One region of the Paenibacillus sp. JMULE4 genome, then DNA from elsewhere that is predicted to be linked to it. Evidence: riboswitches for the same ligand, from Rfam matches in the RefSeq annotation. Region 1 holds a riboswitch; each other region holds the start of a gene.
The links. Region 1 has a riboswitch for cyclic di-GMP ahead of EXW96_RS07835 (response regulator). Riboswitches for the same ligand answer to the same signal wherever they lie in the genome.
Positions count from the first base shown of each region.

Region 2: it holds a riboswitch for cyclic di-GMP, as region 1 does, so the genes downstream of both, EXW96_RS25430 (haloacid dehalogenase-like hydrolase) here and EXW96_RS07835 (response regulator) in region 1, are expected to answer to the same signal.
Region 3: it holds a riboswitch for cyclic di-GMP, as region 1 does, so the genes downstream of both, EXW96_RS28435 (aspartyl-phosphate phosphatase Spo0E family protein) here and EXW96_RS07835 (response regulator) in region 1, are expected to answer to the same signal.

Region 1 covers NZ_SGWF01000011.1:541,799-547,799, reverse strand. Annotated here, with positions in the region: gene EXW96_RS07850 (ABC transporter ATP-binding protein) at 1-1,680, opposite strand, end outside; gene EXW96_RS07845 (GNAT family N-acetyltransferase) at 1,850-2,299, opposite strand; gene EXW96_RS07840 (metal-dependent hydrolase) at 2,317-3,009, opposite strand; gene EXW96_RS07835 (response regulator) at 3,233-3,595, opposite strand; cyclic di-GMP riboswitch class I at 3,783-3,865, opposite strand; gene EXW96_RS07830 (aldo/keto reductase) at 4,108-5,088, opposite strand; gene EXW96_RS07825 (polysaccharide deacetylase family protein) at 5,407-6,001, shown strand, end outside.
Region 2 covers NZ_SGWF01000022.1:36,483-42,483, forward strand. Annotated here, with positions in the region: gene EXW96_RS25395 (bifunctional metallophosphatase/5'-nucleotidase) at 1-97, opposite strand, end outside; gene EXW96_RS25400 (hypothetical protein) at 242-484, shown strand; gene EXW96_RS25405 (C40 family peptidase) at 522-1,280, opposite strand; gene EXW96_RS25410 (hypothetical protein) at 1,454-2,134, shown strand; gene EXW96_RS25415 (cytochrome c biogenesis CcdA family protein) at 2,127-2,849, shown strand; gene EXW96_RS25420 (TlpA disulfide reductase family protein) at 2,868-3,425, shown strand; gene EXW96_RS25425 (thioredoxin family protein) at 3,446-4,093, shown strand; cyclic di-GMP riboswitch class I at 4,377-4,466, shown strand; gene EXW96_RS25430 (haloacid dehalogenase-like hydrolase) at 4,617-5,300, shown strand; gene EXW96_RS25435 (sensor histidine kinase) at 5,370-6,001, shown strand, end outside.
Region 3 covers NZ_SGWF01000010.1:53,045-59,045, forward strand. Annotated here, with positions in the region: gene EXW96_RS02495 (ABC transporter substrate-binding protein) at 1-465, shown strand, start outside; gene EXW96_RS02500 (ABC transporter permease) at 492-1,478, shown strand; gene EXW96_RS02505 (ABC transporter permease) at 1,475-2,341, shown strand; gene EXW96_RS02510 (ABC transporter ATP-binding protein) at 2,387-3,316, shown strand; gene EXW96_RS02515 (ABC transporter ATP-binding protein) at 3,306-3,917, shown strand; cyclic di-GMP riboswitch class I at 4,223-4,311, shown strand; gene EXW96_RS28435 (aspartyl-phosphate phosphatase Spo0E family protein) at 4,419-4,604, shown strand; gene EXW96_RS02525 (HD-GYP domain-containing protein) at 4,651-5,283, shown strand; gene EXW96_RS02530 (stalk domain-containing protein) at 5,455-6,001, shown strand, end outside.

The sequences.
Region 1 (6,001 bases):
CCCTTGCTCTGCAACACGCCCATTATCCAGTACCAGAATCCGGTCGGCTCTTTGAACCGTCGTTAGCCGATGCGCAATGATAATGCAGGTGCGGCCGAGAAGCAGACGGTTCATCGCTTGTTCGATCCGCTGTTCGGTTGCCGGATCCAGCCTTGACGAAGCTTCGTCAAGAATAACAAGACCCGGATCGCGTAAAAACACCCTGGCGAACGACAGCAGTTGAGCCTCTCCGGCCGACAAGCCTCCTCCCCCGGACTCCAGCATGGTATCCAGGCCGTGAGGCAGCGAGCGAAGCCATGATGCCAAGCCCAGCTCCCGGAGCACCTGTTCGATTCTCCCGTCGTTCACCGATTCATCATAGAACGTCAAATTATCGCGTACCGTCCCTTGAAAAATCTCGATATTTTGCGTCACCATCCCGACACGGTCCCGCAGCTCATGAAGCTTGGTCTCCCGAATATCAATCCCCCCGATCGTAATCCGTCCTTGCCCCGGATCGTAAAAGCGCAGGAGCAGCCGGGCCAGCGTGGTTTTGCCGCTGCCTGTTCTGCCCAGAAGCCCTAACACTTGACCCTGCTCGAGGCGGAAGCTCACATCCTCCAGCGTTGCGGTCTCCGCATCGTATCCGAATCCGACACGGTCGAATTCAACGGATAGCGGCCCTTCCGGCAGAGCGGCGCCCCTGCCGTCTTGAATCAGTGATTGCGTCTGCAGCAGTTCGCGTATGCGTACAATGCTGGCATCGGCTTTTTGCAGGTCCTCCATTTGCGTCCGAATCTGCTCAATCGGTTTGGCCATCAGCTCGGTATAGTAAAAAATCATATACACCGTTCCGATCGTAATCGAGCCCTGGCGCCACAAATAATAGCTGATGCCCAACGCTACCGCGTTTCCGATCGTAAACACGAGCAGCGTCGTAATCCACATAGAAGCCCAGCCGAGATACGCCCGAATACGGATCGGCAGCCATTCGCGCAGCAGAAGATGAAAACGATGCATCACATACCCTGTCGCTCCGCTGGCGCGCGTGTCCTCCGTACCTTCCAGATGCTCACTAAGGAAACCGTAAAATGAGGCGCTCATCTGCCTGAGCTTCCCCCAGTGGGGCACTGCAAATTTACGGATATACTGGATAGCGGCAATGGCAAAAACCACAAAAAAAAGCATCCCCGTGCCGATCAGCCAGCCTTCCCGGAACAGCAGCACCAGCATGCCTGCAATCAGCACGACATTGCTTACCAGCATGATCACGAAATTGGAGAAAAAATTGGACAAATTGTTGATATCCCCATCTACCCGCTCAATGATGGCTCCGGAGGTTTGCGACTTGTGAAACGACATATCCAGCTTCAAACAGTGCGCCGCCACGGCCTCGCGCAATTGGTTCGTTGCAATCCAACCAACGTTGGCCCCCACATAGGACGCCCCAACCGCCACGGCTTGCTGCACCAAGGTAACGCCAATAAATAACACGGCAGCAAAGACCAGCGGCCTGCTGCTCTCCTGCCATTGCGCCGTATCGATAAAGTAGCGGATGATTTGCGGATTGACGAGCTGCATCACGATGCCGCTTAACAGCAGCACCGCAAGAACGGCCATGCTTTTCATCTGCGGTTTCAGATACTGGCGCAGCAAGCCGGCATATTCTCTGGCCGGAATTTTAGGAATCACCTTTTTCATACTCTCCCGCAGCCCCCTTTGCGTAAAAACATTGCAGCCTGCCGACGAGCCTAATCCACGACAGATCGTAAGGAAAAAATAAAAAGCCGCCGCGTCAATGGAGCGGAAGCTTACAGAATACAGAGTACACGATATAGTAAATGATATCCACTTTTGGGACTTCTCAGCCTTAACCGGTCAACTGCTTGCGCATGCGCACGTGCCATATGCCCGCGTCAAGAAAAGGTTCGGGAGAGATCGTTTCATAGCCCAGCTTGCGGTAAAATGGCTCTGCCTGTGTCTGTGCATCCAGGATGACCGCAGGCACACCTTGCGACCGGATATCCTCCTCCATCGCCTGGATGAGCAGGCGGCCGATCCCCCGACCGCGATAAGGAGCAAGCACCGCGATCCGCTGGAGCTTCGCCGTCCGGGAGTCATACATCCGCCAGCGTGCAGTCCCGACCGGCTTCTCGCCGTCCGCCGCGAGAAAATGCCGGCACGCCGACCATGAGACGTCGAACTCATCCATTTCAAGGTCAGGCGGAACCTGCTGCTCTTGTACAAAAACGTTCATGCGAACGGAAAAGCAGTCATTCAGCTGCTCCTCCGTATGTACGGGTATAATGTTCAGATTCAAGCCGAAACCTCCCGGGTCTATGAAAACGTCCAAACTTCACCCGGCCGCAAAGCTTTGCCGGTAATCCCTTTTGACGTGAGGCTGTCGGCGAACGCTTGCGCATTCTGCCTGATCGGCGGGAACGTATTGAAATGCAGCGGCACGACGGTCTTGGCCTTCAGCCATTCTGCAGCAAGAGCCGCATCCTGAGGTCCCATCGTAAACACGTCGCCGATCGGCAGAAACGCCACATCAATTTGGTTGCGCTCGCCAATGAGCTTCATGTCGGAGAACAGTGAGGTATCCCCGCTGTGAAGAAGCGTCAAACCGTTCCACCGGATGATAAAGCCGCCCGGCATGCCTCCATAGATGATCTTCTTCTCTTCTTCGAGCACGATGCCGGAGCTGTGAAAAGCCTGGATCATCTCGATCTCCGCATAGCCCAGAGAGGTACGGCCGCCAATGTTCATAGCAAACGTCTTCGCTCCCTGCCAGCTCATATACGTTGCCAGCTCGAAGGTGGCAACGACGGTGGCATCATTGTTTTTTGCGATCGGCACGGTATCCAGAATATGGTCCGGATGTGCGTGGGTAAGCAGGATGTGCTCCACTTTGATATCCTCCGGATTGGTAGCTGCCAAAGGATTGCCGGAAATAAACGGATCAATGATCAGAGAGTGTCCTTCGTGACTGAGTTGCACGCAAGAATGCCCATGATAGCGAATTTCCATAATGGTTACTCCTCCTTGGTATGGGAATCGGGTTCCTTTAGGACAAGCATCGTATGTACATTGTAACAAAGAACCCGCCATAAACTCAAAAAAAGAAAAACGTCCGCAAGATCATCGGACGGTTCATGGGTGCGCTAGCCCCACCCCTCATCTTTCACGATTTCAAAGGCGGACCGTAAACTTTCCATCCCATACCCAACGCCTATTTGAAAAACCGGCCGGTTCATCCGGCAAAAGCCTTCAATAATGCCTCCCTTACACGGTCTTTGCTGAAGGGCTTGACGATAAAATCGATGGCCCCCATAGAAACCGCACGAATCAAAAGCGCCTGCTGCCCCATCGCCGACACCATGATGACTTTGGCATCCGGGTCCATCGTCTTGATTTCCTTCAGCGCCGTAAGGCCGTCCATCTCCGGCATGGTTATGTCCAGCGTAACCAGATCCGGTTTAAGCTCGGAATAAAGCGTCAGGGCCTCCAGCCCGTTGCTTGCCTCCGCCACGATTTCATACCCAAATTCGATCAGGGAATTTTTGAGAATCATACGCATAAATAAAGAATCGTCTACGATAATAATTTTTTTCACGCCGGATTACCCCCACTTGTATGATGTATGTACGCAAGGATAAGTGGCAGCACGGTCCTATAATGGCAAGTGATCAGTCAAGCTGATTTGTAACACTCGAAAAAACTTGAGATGAGATGCCGGGTCACTAAAAAAGACCTCCCGTTTGCCGTAAAGGAGGCCCGTATCAGACGATTTCCTCCGGTCCTTCGGCAACTGGCTGACGTAGTTTGCACATTAGTCCCTTTAGCATTGCGTCCTTGACTTTCACCAGGGTTGCCTTAGTCGAGTGAACCGATAATCAAATGTATTATAGCATCCTATGGTGAAAATACAAGAGCGAACTCTCGGCCTGAATAAGGTTAAACGTCTCTTCTATTCTTATCTATAATTATACCTGTTCGTTCCAGGCATTGCCACAATTTTGTCAATTTTTATCAGTAAGCTATAGAGCGCCATGATCAATATGAGAATCCCGGATGTTCACTGCTTATGCCGCCTCTGACGTGCCCGTCCCTCTTCAGCATCCGGTTTCATCTTGAATGGGCAGCTTCCTCGGATCGGTCTGTCGCTAATGGGGGTTCAGGAGATAGTGCGGAAATCTCCTTTCTCCACTCCGGAGTCATGTCTATGTTCAGCGCTCCAAGCGAGGGCTCCAACTGTTCAACATTGCGGGCGCCAATGATCGGGGCCGTGATCCCGGGATGAGACATGACCCATGCCACCGCTAATGAAACCGGATGAACGCCATGCTCATCCGCGTACCGGGTGAAGCGGTCCGCCGTCTCGTAATAGCCTGCATCGGCATAACGAAGCTTGTAATTCGCCTGCTCAACGAGCCGCCCCAGTTCAGGCTTTCGGCCGACACCGTATTTCCCTGTCAACAGTCCGCCTCCCAAAGGGCTGTAGGAGATGACGCCCATCCGCTCGGATTGAGCCATCGGTAAAATTTCGACCTCCGCCTGACGTTTCACCAGGTTGTACATCGGTTGAATGCATTCAAACCGGGCAAGGCTTTCCCTGGCTGAAATCCCAAGCGCCTTCGCGATCTGCCAAGCCGCCCAGTTGCTGACTGCCGGATGCAGTATTTTTCCCTGCCGCTGAAGATCGTCCATAGCCCGCAAAATCTCTTCCATATCCGCTTCCGAATCGAAAGCGTGAACGAAATACAATTCGATCCGGTCCGTTCCGAGCCGCTTCAAGCTTTCCTCTACCGCAAGCATGATGTGCCTGCGTGATAAGCCCCGGTCATTGATGCCCTCTCCGGTCTTCCCGTGAACTTTGCTGGTAAGAATGACATCATTGCGGATTCCGGCAATGCACTTGCCCAATATTTCTTCTGCAAGCCCTTTATTATACACATCGGCGCAATCAAAGAAATTTATGCCTACCTCCCGGCATCTTCGGAACATGGCCATAGAGGCCGCCTCGTCGGCTGCACCTCCGAAGGACATTGTGCCGAAGCAAAGACTGGATACTTTCATTCCTGTTTTACCTAGTGTACGGTATTGCATCTAACCTTCCCTCCTCTTCATGAGCCAAAGGCATCGGCCGACAGAATCCGCCTTCTATGCATTCAGCGCACATTGGTTTACGTTCAACGTGTTCATCCGCAAAACTGCACAATTCCAATCCATGAGTTCAAAAGCGCTCCCGGGTTATGTATTCGTCATTGAGGGCTCCATCTCCGGCTTGCGCCTGTTTACATCATACCATAAAAGACCGGAATACCTTCACCGCTTTTTGCCTTCCAACGGGTGAACCAAGGGTGAACCAAGATCGTCTAATATTCAAAATCATCACGTATCCGCCTTGGAAGGAGGTGAAAGAAGATGAAAACGGGAACGGCAATTGCCATCGCGATCGCGGGCGCAGCACTGTTGTCCATATCCGTATGGCTCGGGCCCGGAGTGTTCACAAGATCAGACGCGGAGCAACCGCCGACGCCGCCAAGCCAACAAGCCGGCTCCGCTCCAAACAGCCCCTCCGGCAATGAAGTCCAACCGGTTCCGCCTCCTGCTACACAGCCCGTTCCCGAGGTAAAGGCGCCCCAACGCGTACCCTATCATGGTCCGGTGGAGCATATCTTTTTCCATCCTTTGATTGCTTACCCCGAGCTGGCGTTCGATGGAGATTCGATGTCCCGGGGCTACGATGACTGGTTCGTTACCGTCAAAGAATTTAAAGCGATTCTCGAACAGTTATACCAAAGAGGATATGTGCTGATTGACATCCGGTCACTTTATGAAACCCGAGACGATCAAGGGATCCGAAGCGTATCCCGGAAGGAGCTGCTGGTGCCGGAGGGTAAAAAACCTCTGATCTTATCGGTGGATGATCTAAATTATTATGAATATATGATTCGGAACGGTAATGTAAGCAGGCTTGTCGTCGACGGTCAGGGACGGATAGCTGCGGAATCAACGA
Region 2 (6,001 bases), on a different contig from region 1:
AATGAATGTAGAACGGACGCGGATCGCCCCAGAAGAATTCCGGATGGGCGTCCAAACAACCGTGCGTGTCATTTTGTTGAATCAATACGAGTTCCACAGTTAAGCCCCCTTGTTGAAGCATGTGATCCCAAGCTTATGGATAGTATGGGGAGTTCCAGCCTGTTTTTAAACCTTCTTTATCAGAACTTAACACAAGGCCGGTACGATCAAACGAAGAACATCCGGGAAGGGAGAGATGAGGATGTCGTTTGGGTACCGGGTTCTGGTTTGCGCCATTTTGATCCAAACTTATTTCGATTTGAAAACAAAGGCCCGGAAAGGAGGACGAAATTTCCAAATGCGACAAGAAGCGCTTGGCTTCTTGAAGACCGACTGGTTCGAAACGTTGTGTACCGCCATCGATCTTGATCCTTCCTTCGTAAGGAAGGAAATGCTCCGTGCTTCCGCCAATACCCGCAATAGGGCTCCCAGGATTAAAACATAAACAAAAGAAGGGACATGGCTGTCCCTTCCGCTCCGCGTTACTTGAGAACACTGCCGCCGAACACAAACCGATATTCCCAGTGCTTGCCTTCAATGCTATCGATTCTTACCCCGCCGGATTTCACGGAATACGTATGCAAAATCTTGCCATTCCCCAAGTAAATGCCGTTATGCGTGATTCGTTGTGCGGATTTGTCGATTCCGGAATAATTGGAACTTTTGCTTCCTTTATACGACATAAAGAACATGATGTCTCCTGGTTTCAAGTCTCGCCAATTCGTTGTTGTTTTTCCAATTTTTTTTACATATTCGGCTTGTGTCCGGGAATTGCCGGGAAGAATGATGCCGGCCCCGTCTTTAAACGCTTGTCGAACAAAGTCCGAGCAGTCGAAAGTCCTGGTATTGGAGCGGCTGGAACCAAATTCGTAAGGCGTTCCCAAATATTTTATACCGGCTTCAATCACGTTTTTGGCTGTGCCGGCAGCAGTTTGTGCGGTTTCACCGGAAGAGGCGCCTCCCACTGATATGTACCGGCTCTGTGTTGTGACATAACCGGTTTGCCCCTGGCCATCCTTGATTTTGTACCAATAGGGGTTCACCCGTTCCAAAATATTCACATGTTCACCTGCCTGCAAATAACGAATGCGCTCGCTGCTTAGGGAAGGCTTGTCCCGAAAATTGACACTTTTCACGATGACGGCATCACCCTTGGCCGCCGAAGCGGAGTCTTGTCCCAATGAAATCGTTCCGGCAATAAAAGTCGTTACAAACAGTGCCATAGCCAGTTTTTTCTTCATCAACTGCAATTCCTCCTTGTGGATTTGGATAATTCCCGCGGCGGAAAATATCGGCTCGCGGTCTAATCCAAGCCTATCACAGGAGATGCAGTGAACCTGGATGTACATTTTTCCAATCGCTTAATCATTTCTTTAAAAAGAAGCGTTATCCTCATCTGCAAGGAGGTGGGGGTTTGCGCAGCATTCAAATCGGTTCTTTTGTCTTGAACGGACAACTGATTTTGTATTTCAGTTTTGGGGCGGCGGGCTGGTTGATGTTACAATATCGGCTCCGAAACATGCCGGAGCGGGGGTTGATCTTGTCCTGCGTATCAAACGCATTCTGGCTGTGGCTGATCGTCTGGAAAGCGAGCTACCTGCTCTTTCATCCGGTTGAAGCCATCCAACAGCCTGTTTCTTTCATCTATTTCGATGGCGGGGAACGCGGGAAATGGATGGCAAGCCTGGTTGCCGCGGTCTATATTTGGCAGAAGGCTTTGAAGCAAAACATTCCTTTAAAAATGTGGGTCGACATTTTCATCACGTATGCATTCGCGGGTTGGTCGGCCTGCCAAGTGTTGTTATTCATGATCGGGGAGGAGCCGGCCTGGTTTCATGCGGCAAGCGCCGGATTAACAGCGGTTCTTTTCATGTCTTTCTTGTTTTCTTCAAGAGGATCCGATTCGCCAATAGGACTTGCATACGCCATTTGGTTCTCGATTGGACATGCGATGCTATGGTTTCTGGTCCCCGATCGTCCGATGTGGCTTTTGTCCTTCAGTAAACAGCAGTTGATTTTTCTGCTCGTTGCCACGGGTTTGACCGGATGGGCCTGGTTGGACGAGAAGGTGAAAAAAGGAGGTTCTCATGGATAATATTTCGGTTTTCGCAGCCTTTGCCGCGGGGATGCTATCCTTTTTATCCCCTTGCGTCTTTCCGCTCATTCCCGCTTACGTTTCCCATTTGACGGGCTCGTCCTTTCAAGATGGCAAACTGGTCGTGCATCGGGGGAAACTGATTGTTCAGTCTCTTAGTTTTATTGTGGGTTTTAGTCTCGTTTTCATCGCGATGGGGGCTTCGGCAAGCTTTATTGGCCGCTTCTTTGCCCAGGAACGCGATTTGATCCAAGAAATAAGCGGTCTGTTGATTATTGTGTTTGGTCTGCAAATGGCCGGATTATTAAATCTCCGGCTGTTGATGTCCGGTAAAACATGGGAAATCAAAACGAACAGGAGCCGCGGCGCAATCCGTTCGCTGCTTACCGGCGTGGCTTTTGGCGCCGGCTGGAGCCCCTGTGTAGGGTTGGCGTTGTCATCTATTTTGCTTCTGGCCGGGTCTGCCGAAACGCTGTGGAACGGGGTTGGGTTGTTGGCCGTGTATTCCCTCGGATTGGGTATTCCGTTTTTACTGATTTCATGGTTGCTGACGTATTCGCTGCAGTTCATGAAAAAAATGAACAGATGGATACCTCTCCTGTCCAAACTGAATGGCTGGCTGCTCATTGGGCTGGGGTTTCTGTTGTTTACCGGGCAATTGCAGAAGATCAGCGCCTGGCTATCCCAATATACGTTTTGGGAGATCAACTTTTAACGAGTGGAGATGAAACGGATGAAAAAAAGCATGATCGCTGTTCTGGTTTTGATAGGGCTCGTCGTTTATGGCGGATACGATTATTTTCACAAGTCTTCTTCAGAAACCGGAAAAATTGCGGAATCGGGGGAAGCAAACCTGGAGACGGGCATTCTGAAGGGGCAGCTTGCGCCGGAATTTTCGCTTACGGATTTGCAAGGGAATCCTGTTCACCTGTCTGATTTTAAGGGCAAGAAAGTGCTGGTCAATTTTTGGGCGACATGGTGTCCGCCGTGTCGGGTGGAAATGCCCCATATGCAAAAATTTTATGAGGATTACCAATCGAAAGACGTTGTGATTTTGGGTGTTAACCTGACACCTACCGAGGAAAATCCGGATAACGTACAAGCATTTGTGAAAGAGCAACAGCTCACGTTCCCCATCGTTCTGGACAAGGAAGGAGACGTCATGCAAACCTATCAGGTTGTCGCCTATCCCACGACATTCTTGCTGGACTCGGACGGAGTGATTCGGGAAAAGTTTCAGGGCGCGATTAATTACGACATTATGAAAGAAGCTGTTTCCAATATCAAATAAGACGGGAGAGGTTATGCCGCATGAGTCAATCGGTTAAAAAATTGATTTTGTTAACACTATCCGCTTGTCCGATGGGCCGCTCCATGAATACGGTCATCGGAGAATTGCTTGCCTGCAAAAAAGAGCTTGCATATGAAGTCGTCTATGTGGATGTTGACCATGAAACGACCAATCGATATCGCATTAAGATGAATCCCACCACGCTCTTTTTGGATGACAGCGGCGTTGAATTGTACCGTATTGAAGGTTTTAAAGAAACGGAAGAGGTATGGAACTTGATTAGACAGATAGAAGAAGGATCGCTGCGATCGGAAGCGCCGCGGGAAGAAAACCGGGAGACTACCGAAACTTACACGATCTATTTGTTCCAAAACGGCAACGCCGTTCCGGTGGAGACAACGGTGATCAACAAGACTTCCGTTAAAGCGCCAAGAATAACAACGATTCAACAATTGTTGCGCACCCGGCCTGAAGGATTTGACAATCCGTTTCCGGCAGACACTTCGCTTGAGCGGGTTTCCTTTCATCATGATTCTTGCGTCGTAACGCTCCGTTCGACAAATGAAGTGAGCATGGAAGAAACCGATCGGATGAAGACGTTGCTCAATCGTACCTTGGCGGCCTATGGAATTACCGATATCAAATTGGAATGGACGATTTCTCGTTAGCCAATCATGTAAGCAAAGAAGGTTTAAAAGCCTTTTATTATTCCAATGTCGGGTTACCATGGCAAATATCACTCAATTCTGCACTCATCGGTGGAGTTGAAATAGACGTGTCGCTAGATGTCACGATAATCTACCAAATATGATTTGAGAACAAAGACTATCTGGGCCTGAGGAAAAAAGTACTAAACTCTTTCAAGCGATTATTCGACAAATTCAAAAATTTCCCATTTTGGTTCTTGCCTGTTCCACAACCTGGTAATATAATAATAGGTAATAAGTCTGACTTGGATAATGGCAAACCTGTTCGAAAGGCAGGGACGCAAAGCCACGGGTCTTCTGCATAATATTATGCAATGATAGCCGGGTTACCCTACAGTCATCCAGAAGATACTACGTGTTTGGGGTAGTGTCTTTTTTGTTTTTTAGAAAAAATTGACGAAAGGAAGTGATCGTCTTCGATATGTCCTGGGATTAATGTGAGATCGAGGTCTTAGGAAATTCAAACTAACTGAGGGGAGATGTAATGAAGCACAGTAGAGATTTTTCGCAGTTTGACGGAATATTGGCCAATGGGGTGAATCATGCGGTTATTGATGTCGACAATACGATTACCAAAAGCAACATCGTACAGTTTTACTTGTTCATCAAGAGAGAACGCCTGAAGAACCGGCTGCTATGGTGGCTGTTTCTTGTTTACTGCTTGGCTGCGGCTCCATTCTATCTTGCAGTGGATCGTTTGTCGAGAGATTGGTTTAATCACGTATTTGTGCAAAGAAAGTTCGGGAAGTACGCCTATGAACAGCTAGAGAAATACGCTCAAAGGTATTTTGAAGAAATGCTCAAGAGGCAATTTATCGTTCCTGTGCACGATCTCATCTTTTATTTGAAGGAAAAAGGAGTTCAGGTCACGTTGTTGTCAACCAATTTCGATTTGATCGTAAAGCATTACGGAGCGTATTTTCAGGTTCCCTATGTATGTTTGCCCGTCGTTAAACAGGATTCGAGGATTCGAATCGACTTTTCTCAGCTGAAAGGATTTAAGCGCAATTACATCCAACGCTTGAATCCTGCAATGACGATGGCGATTGGAGATTCCAAGTACGATCTGCCGATGCTGGAGCATGTCCATTACCCGATCATCGTGGCAAACAAGAAAAAGAAATGGATGAAGTCGATACAGAGGGAGGCTGTCTTGATTCGAGCATAATTGAAGCCTCTGTCCACGACGGCGCTCCTCTTTAATCGGTAGTCAAAACGATTAAAGGAGTTGGACCGAATGGTCTTTGTACTCATTGCATTGTGGACGATTGCAGCCATTTTGCTGATTATCAATCCCAAAAATGAACCGACACGCTGGGCGGCATTTACCGCATTTACAGGCGGTGGCGGGGGATTGTCGCGCGCGGTAACCGAAACGATCTTGCCCTATCTGGAGCAGTATCAAATCTCTACGCCTTCCCTTGAAGCATTCTTATTAAAGATGCACATGTTCGGCTCGTTTATGAATCATAATGGACTTCCTTATTGTTTTTTGATGTTCGCCGTCAGCTACTCCGGGTTATTCCGCCGTAAAAAGAAAATGATCCTCGCAGGGGTGCTTCCCATCCCGATCATCGGGATGCTTTTCCTCACGTCGTTCACTCCCCCGATCCAGCATAACTTTCAAGCGCTGTTTTTTTGGTGCGTACCTTATCTGATCGTTGGTCTTATCCTGTTAACATACAGTTTTATGAAAGAGAAGAATCCGAAACGGAAAAGAAGCCGTTTATTTTCCAATATTGTTGCATTTCCCCCGATCCTGTTTCAAATCGTGGCGAACTATACATTAAAGGCGTTTTTCGATGTTCAGGAAGTATGGCGGTTTATGCCGTTTGTGATTACGATTCTGCTGGTAACATTTTTGCTCCT
Region 3 (6,001 bases), on a different contig from region 1:
TCTCTTGCGATTGCGGCAGCGGATCATATCAAGGCGATAGGCATTAACATCAAGGTCGAAGGCAAGAGCTGGGACGATATCAAAACGATGATGCACTCCAGTGCCGTGTTGTTCGGCTGGGGAAGCCACGACCCGCTCGAGATGTACAATCTGTTCAGCACGAAATATCGCGGTATCGAATATTACAACGCCGGCTATTACAGTAATCCGGTCGTCGATCAATATATGGAGCAAGCGCTGAAGGCGACCAGTGAGGAAGCGGCCATGGAGTTCTGGAAAAAAGCGCAGTGGGATGGTACCACCGGTGTAAGCGCCTTGGGCGATGCGCCTTGGGCATGGCTTGTGAATATCGATCATCTGTATTTGGTCAAGGACGGACTCGATATCGGAAAGCAGAAAATACACCCTCATGGTCACGGATGGCCGGTGACGGACAACATTGAAGAGTGGAAATGGCTGAAATAGAGGGAGAACGGAGTCATTACCCCATGATGCGAAGCATGATTACATTTATATGGATGAAGAGCATACGGCTTGTCTTTCTCCTGGTGGCCATCAGCTTTATTTCCTTTCTGCTCGTAAGCTACTCTCCGATCGATCCGATTCAAGCCTACGTCGGAGCCGATATGATGCGGGTAAGTCCGGAGCAGCGGGAACAAATTGCCCAATATTGGGGGTTGGACAAGCCTTTGTTGGAGCGCTTTTTTCATTGGGGAGCCGCCGTGCTGCAGGGGGATTTGGGAATCTCCATGATGCACCGCCTTCCGGTTGGGGAAGTGATCGCCGAACGGTTTGCCGCATCCTTTGCGCTGATGGGAGTCTCGTGGGTTTTATCGGGACTCATTGGTTTTACTGCGGGTGTAATCGCTGCGATGAATAAAGATACATGGCTGGACAAGCTGATCAAATGGTACTGTTATACGTTGGCTTCTACTCCCGCCTTCTGGCTGGGTCTGGTGCTGCTGATTTTCTTTGCCGTGTGGCTGGGCTGGTTTCCGATCGGCCTGGGTGTTCCGGCCGGGGTACTCGCCGAGAACGTCACATGGGGGGATAGATTGCTTCATATGACATTGCCCGCACTGACGTTAAGCGTCATCGGCATCGCCCCCATCGCGCTGCATACGAGGCAGAAGCTGCTGGACGTGCTCGCAAGCGATTATATTTTGTTTGCCAGAGCCCGCGGAGAGCGCGGATTTCGGCTGTTTTGGAGACACGGTTTGCGCGCAGTGGCGCTGCCGGCAGTGACCTTGCAGTTTACAGGCTTCAGTGAGCTGTTTGGCGGAGCCGTGCTGGCGGAGCAGGTGTTTTCGTACCCGGGTTTGGGTCAGGCCACGGTGGAAGCGGGCCTTCGGGGCGATGTCCCGCTTCTGCTTGGCATCGTCCTGTTCAGCGCGGTGTTCGTCTTTACGGGAAATACAGTTGCAGATCTGATCTATCGCGCGATAGATCCCAGGATCAGGGAGGGGCGTTCCGTATGAAGAGGGATATCGCCCCCGAACGACGCATCCTCCGTTCTGCATCCAAATGCAATCCAAGACAGAGGGCTTTGTTCCTGGCTGTGTCTGCGGCTGTTCTCATAGCAGGAACATGGTTCACAGGGCATTGGCTGGGTGACGTAAGCTTATCGACCCATCTGGAACTGCGCAATCGGGTTCCGTCTCTTGCTCATCCTTTCGGCACGGACTGGCTGGGAAGGGATATGTTTACACGCACCTTAAAAGGATTGACCCTGAGCATACAAGTCGGAATGATGGCTGCGGTTGCGAGTGTAAGCATTGCCGCCGTTCTGGGGCTGCTCGCCGCAACGATGGGGAAAACGGTTGATCGCATCATCGGCTGGTTGATCGATTTGTTTTTGAGTGTGCCTCATCTGGTCACGCTTATTTTGATCAGCTTTGTTCTGGGCGGCGGAGTCAGAGGGGTTGTCATCGGGATTGCCCTGACCCATTGGCCGAGTCTGGCGCGCATTATCCGTGCCGAAGTGCTGCAGCTGCGTTCGTCCGAGTTTGTTCAGATTTCGCGGCGATTCGGGAAGTCCCGCTGGTGGGTAGCCGTTAGACATATGACGCCTCATTTGATCCCCCAGCTGTTGGTGGGCCTGCTGCTTATTTTTCCGCATGCGATCCTGCATGAGGCGGCGATTTCGTTCTTGGGCATGGGATTGTCTCCTCATCAGCCGGCCATCGGTATCATCCTGTCCGAGTCTATGCGATATTTATCGACCGGCTTATGGTGGCTGGCGTTTTTTCCGGGCCTTTGTTTGCTGATCATTGTACGGGCCTTCGATACGGCAGGTGAAAATCTGCGGCTGCTCCTGGAAACGCACAGGTCGAATGAGTAGTTTTTTGGGGTCATGAGTCATACGTAAGGGAGGTTTTGTCCGGAAATGTCCGTTCTTTTGGAAGTGAATCATTTAAGCATCTCCTTCCTGCAGTATACCCGCGGTTTTCAGCAAAAAAAGCTGAACGTGGTACAGGAGCTGAATGTTACCGTCCATGCCGGAGAGATCGTTGCGTTAGTCGGGTCAAGCGGTGCAGGCAAGAGCCTGTTGGCCCATGCGATCCTGGGGATTCTCCCGGACAGTGCGGAGACCTCCGGCTCCATTCGTTATGATGGAGAAGAGCTTACGACAGCCAGACAAGCTGCGTTAAGGGGGCGCGAGATTGCTCTTGTCCCGCAATCGGTCAATTATCTGAATCCGTTGATGCGCGTAGGAGAGCAGGTTCGGACGAACCGCGGAGACGCTAAAGAAGCGGTTAAGAAACAGCGGGAGATTTTTGAACGGTATGGACTGGGGGCTGAAGTGGAACGCATGTTTCCTTTTCAACTGTCAGGCGGAATGGCCAGGCGGATTCTTGTCTCCACGGCAAGCATGAGCGGTGCAAAGCTTGTCATTGCCGATGAACCGACTCCCGGTCTCGACGCCGGCGTTGTCAAGGAGACGCTCGGCTTCTTCAAAGAGCTGGCTGATCAGGGATGCGGTGTGTTGTTCATCACTCACGATATCGAAGCAGCCCTGCAGATCGCTCATAAAGTAGCCATCATTTATGCCGGCACGACCGTAGAGACGGCCCGTCCGGACGATTTCGCCGGCAGCGGGGAAAAGCTTCGGCACCCTTACAGCAAGGCATTGTGGAGAGCGCTCCCGCAAAACGGTTTTGAGCCGATCCCGGGCTTTCAGCCGCATCCGGATGCGCTCCCTGAAGGCTGCAGGTTTGCTCCGCGCTGTCCGATGGCTACGAACGAATGCATGAACTCTCTGCCCGAGATGCGATGGCTGCGCGGCGGATCGGTGAGGTGCATCCATGCTTCTTGAAGGGCGAAATCTGGGTTTTCATTACGAAAGGGCCTCTTGGATATTCAGGGGGATAGACATCATGATCAAGCCCGGTGAAGTGGTAGGGCTGGTCGGGCCAAGCGGCTGCGGCAAGTCCACTTTAGCCCGCATGCTGGCCGGCTATGAGAAGCCCAAGGAGGGAAGCGTTCTGTTGAATGGCGCTCCTCTGCCTTCCAAAGGCTTTCTTCCGGTTCAGCTGATATTTCAGCATCCGGAAAAAGCGGTCAACCCGCGATGGCTCATGCGGTCCGTACTGAAGGAGAGCTGGGACCCCGATGAACAGCTTCTTGCCTCTTTAGGCATTGAGGAGGAATGGCTAAACCGGCGGCCCGGCGAGTTGTCCGGCGGCGAGCTCCAACGATTCTGTATCGCCAGGGCCCTTGGTCCTAACACCCGTTTTTTGATTGCCGACGAGATTACCACGATGCTCGATGCCATAACCCAGGCCCAAATCTGGCATGCGGTGCTAGAGGCGGCCGAAAAGCGCGGTATGGGAATGCTTGTGATCAGTCATGATCAGCATTTGATCGGACGGGTTTGCACCCGGGTAATGAAATGGGGCTCTTCAAGGACGCTTTAGGGGGTTGACAACAAGCCGCGAAATATAAAACTTCCGAACCGGCAGGGGACTGGAAATCGGCATGTAAAACACACCAGCTGCGAATTTAGTTTCGTACTGGTGTTTTTTTAATGTAAAAAGACCTAGATGATATTCTAAAATATAGTACTAAAGACTCGTAAAAATGATAGTCAAATTGTGGAAAATGTGTTAGAATAAAAGAAAAGATGTCGAAACACCATAAATTAACACTATCCATGTCGATAGTTTTGACGATATACATATTTCTTTTGCACCAAATTGTAAACAATGTACAACCAATGATAGTCCGATCAAGGCACAGCCATTGAAAAGTGGTGTCGCAAAGCTAAAGGGGCTAACGTGTGGAAACACACCATGCCAGCCAGCCGCCGGAATGAGGAAGAAAACCCTTCATTCGGAGGGTTTTATTTTTTTTTGTAATCGAAAAAGATGGCTTCGTTAAAAAGAGGATGTTGTAGCCTGTGAGGATGGTGAGAGGCCATGTACGGTGTTTTTAATGAAAAGCGATTGAAACATTTATCGGAAGAAATTGAGAGAATTCGATTCAAAATGCATGGCATATTCAACATCAAGCTTTGTTTATCCGATCCGGAAGTTAAAGCATTAAGCAAGGAATTGGATTGTGCGGTGATCAGATACCAAGAGTATATCAAGCGATTGACATGAATGAAATAAGGACAATGAGAGGTATTTTACGGAAAGGGTGATGTCAGTGAACGGTGAACAGGCGGTAAACGGACTAACACAATTGCTGGTCAAAGATATAGTGACCTATGAGCATAGTATAAGGGTTGGAAAAATGGCCAAGCTGATGGCGGCCTATCTGAACTTTGATGAATTGCAAACCCAAAAATTGATTGCAGGATGCTGTTTACACGATATTGGCAAGGTACATATCCATGACTCCATTTTGAAAAAGAAATCCTCGCTCACACAGGAAGAGTGGAAATATATGAAGTGTCATGCTTTTTTCGGAGTTCAGATGGCCATCATGGAAGGAATTACCGATCAGGATGTCATCGATACCATTCATTATCATCATGAGCGTTGGGACGGTACAGGCTATCCCAGCGGCTTGAAGGGAAACGACATTCCTGTATATGCCCGCATTTGTTCGATATTGGATGCTTTCGACTGTATGATATCGGATCGCCCCTATAAAAAAGGGATGTCCATACAGCACGCTCGCGAAGAACTGCTGAACCAGAGTTATTCGCAATTTGACGGTCATTATGTTCAGGTGTTTCTCACCATCCAGGATATGATATTGGAACATATTCAAAGAGACTCCGTACATTCGATCGCCTATCATACGAGAGCTATATATCATTCGGGAATCGTATGACGATGAGATGAGTAGGTCACCGCCGGTGGCTTATTTTGGCTTTTGACGGCTGAAAATGTTACAAATTATTGTTTTTTGATAGGACGGAAGGAAAATGAGGGGAGGGTAATGAATTAAAATTAAAGAAGGGCAGGAAGAGCCGAAGCATACAAGATTGGAGGGAAATCAGAAGTGAAGAAGGTTCTTACATCCACGACATGGAAGGTATGGCTTGCCTTTTGGATGATGATCGCCATGCTGACCATTCCGGCCCCGAGAGCGGACGCGGAATCGTTCTCCTATTTCGGGTATCCGAAAGGAACGGTGGGCATATCCAAACCAACCATCGGTTTTGAGCTTGGCGAAAGGAACGGACTGCAGGTTGGTTCGTTTAATATGAAGCTGGATCAAAAGCTTGTTTCGGGGACTTTTGATAAAGAAACGATGAGTTTTACATATACACCGACTGCGGGATTAACGCCAGGGGAGCATTCGGTTGAAGTGCAGCTGCAATTTACCGGTTATCAGACGGTCCATTTGAATTGGACGTTCACGGTAGCAGACAACCCTATAAGCGAAGTTCCCGCCGCATACTCACAGAACCGTCAACTGGGTCTGAAAGCGATCAACGATTATCGCATGCTTTACGGATTAAAGCCGGTCAAGCTCAACGGGAATCTGACGTTAGCTGCCCAACTCCATGCCCAATATTTGTTCACGAACCGTGCAGCGGAGACGA